2 regions of the Erwinia sp. Eh17-17 genome follow, and region 1 is predicted to be linked to the other one. Evidence: predicted binding sites of a transcription regulator. Region 1 holds the regulator's gene; the other holds the start of a gene.
What was found. The regulator CRP, encoded in region 1, controls carbon source genes, mostly activating them, when cyclic AMP is high. The targets are predictions, from matches to a motif close to ATGTGANNNNNNTCACAT.
Positions count from the first base shown of each region.

Region 1 (3,420 bases):
CGCGCGAAGCCGTGATGGACTCTGTGGTGCGCTCAATGGAGGATTACATCAACTTCATTACCCCGCAGTTCTCGCGCACGCATATCAACTTCCAGCGCGTGCCGACGGTGGATACCTCCAACCCGTTTGCCGCACGCGGTATCCCCTCTCTGGATGAAAGCTTCGTGGTGATCCACTTCCAGGGGCTGGAAGATATCGACTTCCCTTACCTGCTGTCGATGTTACAGGGCTCGTTTATCTCTCATATTAAAACGCTGGTGGTGCCGGGAGGCAAAATGGGGCTGGCGATGGAGCTGATTATGGGGCCGCTGGTCAAAAATCTGATTGAAGGCAAGAAAATCGGCTGAGCGGCTCCAGGTGGGATTAAATATTCACGTGCAGCCATTGATACCCTATGTCGCAATCAGGTCGAAAAAATCTCCGCTGATAGCGAGAGCACAGCGATTACTGACGCTTTTCCACCAGGCCTGCACCGGCATTAACCCCAGTGACAGTCATCAGGACAGCTCAATGACTTCGTAGCTGTGCGTCATTTTCACCCCGCTGCCCAGCATAATGGCCACCGAGCAATACTTCTCTGCGGAAAGATCGACCGCGCGGGACACCGCCTTATCCCCCAGCGCTTTGCCGCTGACGATAAAATGCAGATTGATATGGGTGAAAATACGCGGGGCCTCTTCACGACGCTCTGACGTTAACTTCACCTCACAGTCGGCCACATCGTGACGGCCTTTTTGTAAAATAGAGACCACATCAATGGCGCTACAGCCTCCGGCCGCCATCAGCACCATCTCCATCGGGCTGGGTGCTTTATCCCCTGAGTTTCCATCCATCAGAATCTGATGGCCAGATGAGGATTCTCCCAAAAATGTCAGCCCTTCAACCCATTTAACACGTGCCTGCATAACTAAATCCTCGAATTCATTCAGTTACCGCAGAGTACGCCGCGCCAGGAAAAACGGCAATGCTCCCTTTTTCAAATTATGCTGAAGCGAGACAACAGAAGACAGTCTGGTAAAGCTGTGCTACAAACAAAGCTGCAATATTTTACTGGCATGAGAATGCAAGGTAAAAACGGGACGACAGCACGAGCCATGCTCTTAACAGAGGCCCGTATCATTTCCTATGGGAACGCTTGAATATTTCAACGCCTGGCAGGGACTCATACCCTGATACCCTAAATATTTCGCGCAGCAGGCCAGCGGCGACGCCGCTGCAGCACGTAGAATACAGGGTAGATTAGGCACGATTACAACAGAGGATAACAGCGAATGGTTCTCGGCAAACCGCAAACAGACCCTACTCTCGAATGGTTCCTGTCACATTGCCATATTCACAAATATCCATCCAAAAGCACGCTGATTCATCAGGGTGAAAAGGCGGAAACCCTCTACTACATCGTTAAAGGTTCTGTAGCGGTGTTAATCAAGGATGAAGAAGGCAAAGAGATGATCCTCTCTTACCTCAACCAGGGCGACTTTATTGGCGAACTGGGCCTCTTTGAAGAAGGTCAGGAGCGCAGTGCGTGGGTACGTGCAAAAACAGCCTGTGAAGTGGCTGAAATCTCCTACAAAAAATTCCGTCAGTTGATTCAGGTGAATCCTGACATCCTGATGCGCCTGTCTTCACAAATGGCGCGTCGACTGCAGGTCACATCAGAGAAAGTGGGTAATTTAGCTTTCCTTGACGTTACCGGGCGCATTGCCCAGACGTTACTGAATCTGGCGAAGCAGCCTGATGCCATGACTCACCCGGATGGTATGCAGATTAAAATCACCCGTCAGGAGATCGGCCAGATTGTTGGCTGTTCCCGCGAAACCGTTGGCCGTATTCTGAAAATGCTGGAAGATCAGAACCTGATCTCCGCACACGGTAAAACTATCGTTGTTTACGGCACACGTTAACCGGCTCTGACCCCACGGCGCGACGCCCTGTCGCGCCGTTTTTATTTGGTGTGGATCATGTGGCGGCGAATCATCTATCATCCCGAAGTTAACTATGCGCTCAGGCAAACGCTGGTGCTGTGTTTACCTGTGGCCATTGGCTGGATGCTGGGTGAACTGCAAAGCGGTCTGCTGTTCTCTTTGGTGCCTGCCTGCTGTAATAACGCCGGTCTTGATACCCCGCACAAACGCTTCTTTAAACGCCTGATAGTGGGCGGTGGACTGTTCGCCTTCAGCAGTTTTTTAATCCAGTACGCCGGAGCCGAAGGCGTGCCGCTGCCGGTGATCCTGCTGGTCATGGCATTATTGCTGGGCGTGACCGGTGAAATCAGTCCGCTTCATGGCCGTCTGTTACCCGCTTCTCTGATCGCTGCCATCTTCACCCTCAGCCTTGCCGGGCGGATGCCGATGTGGCAGCCACCGCTGTTGTATATTCTTGGCACCGTCTGGTACGGCGCATTTAACTGGTTCTGGTTCTGGCTGTGGAAAGAGCAGCCGATGCGCGAAACCCTCAGTCTGCTATACCGCGAGCTGGCCGACTACTGCGACGCCAAATACACCCTGCTCACCCGACTGACTGACCCGGAAACTGCCCTGCCGCCGCTGCTGGCACGCCAGCAGAAAGCGGTCGATCTGATTAACACCTGCTACCAGCAGATGCATATGCTGTCCGCCAGCCGCGATAACCACTATCAGCGCCTGACGCGGGCGTTTCAGGTGGCACTCGACTTACAGGAACACATTGCGGTCAGTCTGCATCAGCCGGAAGAAGTGCAGAAACTGGTGGAGCAGAGCCACGCTGAGGCGGTGATCCGCTGGAATGCCCAGACCATTGCCGCCCGGCTGCGGGTGCTGGCGGATGACATTCTCTACCACCGTTTTGCGCAACGTTTCACCATGGACAAACCGCTGCAGGCGCTGGAGAAAATCGCCCGTCAGCATCCGGATAACCCGGTGGGTAACTTTTGTTACTACCACTTCAGCCGCATTGCACGGGTACTACGCACCCAGCGCCCGCTGTACCGTCGCGACCTGATGGCCGACCGCCAGCGCCGCCTGCCGCTGCTTCCCGCGCTGAAAAGCTACCTGTCGCTGAAATCCTCGGCCCTGCGCACCGCCGCACGCTATGCCGTTATGCTGACCTTTGCCAGCTCTCTGGCACTGTTCTTTAACCTGCCGAAGCCTTACTGGATCCTGATGACAGTGATGTTTGTCAGCCTTAATGGTTACAGCGCCACCAGGGTACGTATTCAGCACAGAGCGCTGGGTACGCTGGCCGGGCTGGTGATTGCCGCCACCACGCTGGGCCTGCATGTCCCGGAGTCCTGGGTGCTGCTGATCATGCTGGCCATCACCCTGGTGAGCTACCTGTTTATCCGTAAATTTTACGGCTGGGCCACGATTGGATTTACCGTCACCACCGTTTATTCGCTGCAATTGCTGTCCCTCAACGGGGCGCAGTTCCTGGTGCCGCGCC
Region 1 is NZ_JBDFQT010000004.1:22,127-25,546, forward strand. It holds gene ABEH87_RS12605 (phosphoribulokinase) at 1-347, shown strand, start outside; gene ABEH87_RS12610 (OsmC family protein) at 498-905, opposite strand; gene crp (cAMP-activated global transcriptional regulator CRP) at 1,272-1,904, shown strand; gene ABEH87_RS12620 (YccS/YhfK family putative transporter) at 1,962-3,420, shown strand, end outside.

Region 2 (3,420 bases), on a different contig from region 1:
TGTTGTTCAGCCAGCTGCTTGTGCATCAGCTGGCCGCCAGCGGCGGATCGCCCGACAGCGCGCGCCTGCTGGCCAGCTACCATCTTTCCAGCGCGACGCTTCTGCCACTGGCTGAACAGGCTTTTCAGCAGCTGCTGTGGGTGCTGATGGCCCTCACCCTGCTGTGTGCTGTCGCCATCTGGCACTGCCTGCGGCCCGCGCGCCGGGAGCTTGCGGGAAATGATTAATATATTTACTGGATCGGTTCAGCGCCCCCTGTCGGAGAGTATTATTTAGTGATATTTTGCTGTGATTACTCCCCCGTGGAATTTCCCAAATGGTACTCGATGTCTACACGCTGTTTGTCTGCGAACTGTATGTACTGGGCTTCCTCAGTATCATTATGGTCTTCGCCTGGCGCGGGGCGCAGTATAACCGGGTACTGGGATTCAGCTGTCTCTCGCTGGTGTTGAGCATTGTTGCCGTCGGGCTGAGCAGCCTGCGCAGTTCAGGAATGCTGTTCCTGCCGGTAGTAGTGGGGAATGTGCTGGTGCTTTGTGCTTATGGGCTGCAGTTTAACGCCTTCCGCGCCCTGCGCGGCAAGCGCTGCGGCGGCTTCTGGTCGCTGGGAATGGTGCTGTGGAGCCTGCTGTGCCTGTTTCCGTGGTTCTATTTTTCACTGCCACACCGCATTCTCGCGAGTTCCCTGCTGTGTATTATTTACACCTCCGCGATGCTTTACGAACTGAAGCGCGCACGCGCTCTGCTGCCGGTGACGTGGTGGCCGGCGCAGCTGCTGCTGGGCATTCACCTTGGTTTTAACATCCTGCGAGCCTTACTCGACGGCGGCATTCCCAGCCCGGTGCACGGGGCCATCGGCGGCTCAACCTTCTCGGTTTATGTGATTCTGGAATCGATACTGGTCGTCATCGGCCTGAGTTTTACCATGATGGCGATGGTCAATGAGCGCACGCAGATTATCTACCGCCAGGCGTCGCTGCTCGACCCGCTCACCGGGGTATGGAACCGGCGGGCGCTGTTTGAAAAAACCAGCCAACTGACCGCAGGCTGGAGCTGCAACCAGCGCCCGCTGTCGGTGATGCTGTTTGATCTTGACCATTTTAAATCCATCAACGATCGCTATGGTCATTCTCAGGGCGATCGGGTACTGACCGATTTCTGCCAGCAGGTCATGCACCTGTTGCCGCCGGAAAGCTATTTCGCCCGCCTGGGAGGCGAGGAGTTTGCCGCGGTGGTACTGGGGTCCGAGAGTGAAAGCGTTCAGTTTGCGGAACGTGTACGTAAGGTGGTGGAGAGCTCATGTCCGGAGGAGGTCAGCTACACCGTCAGCATTGGTGTGGCGAGCTGCCGCCCCGATCGTGAGGATATCGACGACCTGATGGCGGCAGCGGATGAAGCGTTATATCAGGCGAAAGCGGCAGGAAGGAACCAGGTCAAAATATTCTGTGAGCCGACACAGGTCCCCCATAAGAGCCTGTTAATGGGGTAAGTTAGTCATAACACACCCGGATTGCAGGTGTGCCTGCCAATCAACCGTTAGCGGTGGTGCTGCTGGCCGGAACCGTGACGGCAGCGTTTTTCACCGCAGTGACGAACCCAGTAGTAACGATCGGCAATTTTCTCACGGCCGCTGATCCTGGCACCCACCAGCCACAGCAGCGCGCCAATGAAGATACTGAAGATGGCCCCATGCACCATAAACTGCGGCAGGTGGAGCTGCGGCATCTGGTTGACGACGGAATAACCTACCCCGCCGATCATCACCACCAGGCCCAGAACCATCAGGGCATTACCCATCAAGTGTGAATGTTTACGTTTCATTGCGTACCTCCAGACAGTATTAACAGGCAAACTCCTTTGCCGGGTGCTGATAGTCTAGGCAATCTTAAGCAATGCTGATGAGTGGGCGATCACATTTATCGCTAATTCTTTGACAAAACTTTACGTCTAACAGCCTGTTTTTATATAGAAATCGTATTATCACTTTGATGAATCATTGTGATTTTCATCACATTGTCTGGCAGATCTTTGAGTTCTCGCACCTGCTTGAGTAAACTAGCCTTTTCACCCCGCACGCTTCAGGAAAATCTACTCGTGAGCAGCATCAAACTGATTGTTGGCCTTGCCAATCCCGGCGCTGAATACGCCGCCACGCGCCATAATGCCGGTGCCTGGTATGTTGACTTGCTGGCTGAACGCCATAATCAGTCGTTGAAAGAAGAGAGCAAATTTTACGGTTACACGGCACGCTTAAACATCGGCGGTGAAGATGTGCGCCTGCTGGTTCCCACCACGTTTATGAACCTCAGCGGCAAAGCCGTGGCGGCGATGGCGACGTTTTATCGCATTACACCAGAAGAGATCCTGGTCGCTCATGACGAGCTGGATTTGCCACCCGGCGTGGCAAAATTCAAACAGGGCGGCGGCCACGGTGGCCACAACGGGCTAAAAGACATCATCAGTAAGCTCGGCAACAGCCTCGACTTTCATCGTCTGCGCATTGGCATTGGCCATCCCGGCGATCGCAATAAAGTGGTGGGATTTGTGCTGGGGAAACCGCAGGCGGCGGAACAAACGCTGATTGACAACGCCGTTGATGAAGCTGCGCGGTGTACCGAGGTCTGGTTGAAAGAAGATCGACTGAAGGCCATGAACCGCCTGCACAGCTACAAAGCGGGCTAGCAGGGTGATGTTCTGGCGAACCCGCTGAGGCAAATTCCGCAGCGGGTTTACTGATTCTGGCAGCGCCGGTCGTCGGCAGGTCCAAGGGTTTGCAGCGTCACTGATGGGCTGAAATAGCCCTGAACGCCCCAGATTTTGCTGTGCCGCAGTCGCTCGAGCTGTCCGTCCCCTGCTACCCCACCAACAATCACCCGGTTAGTGTATTCCCGGATATGATTGATCAGCACGGTAAAATACGGCTTATCCACGTTGTCCAGATAGAACTGACGGTCAAGTTTTACCGCTTCAAACATGTTCGACTGAAGCGCGTTCAGATTAGCATCCCCCGCCCCCAGGTCATCCAGCCATAAAATATTCAGCTGCTCAATCAGGGTCCGTAACAGAGGATTATTCATCCCGTCGTGCAGGTTAGGAAAATCTTCCGACAGCTTCAGCCGCACGAAAGGCAGCTGACTGAGGATCTGCTGAATAAACGACGATTCGGTGACCGCACGCGCCAGCTGGAAATCAATGGCGACGCTGCATAACAGCCCCTGCTGGCGGAAATAATCACCAGATTCTTCAATAATCAGCAGCTGGTTGAGAAACCGTTCGTAAGGAAGTACGGGCACCAGCCCGGCCCCATCCTGAGAGACAGGCTGCGGCCGGTAGGTCAGATCGATGGCGATCAACTCACCACTCAGGGTATGTACAGGAATACAAAAAAAATCGTTTTTCATGCCGTCGGGCCAGTTAACG
Region 2 is NZ_JBDFQT010000001.1:1,187,267-1,190,686, forward strand. It holds gene ABEH87_RS05265 (MFS transporter) at 1-227, shown strand, start outside; gene ABEH87_RS05270 (GGDEF domain-containing protein) at 317-1,489, shown strand; gene ychH (stress-induced protein YchH) at 1,537-1,821, opposite strand; gene pth (aminoacyl-tRNA hydrolase) at 2,095-2,682, shown strand; gene ABEH87_RS05285 (EAL domain-containing protein) at 2,730-3,401, opposite strand.
Region 2: pth (aminoacyl-tRNA hydrolase) is a predicted target of CRP. The motif match lies at 1,997-2,014, and genes of this name have one in related genera.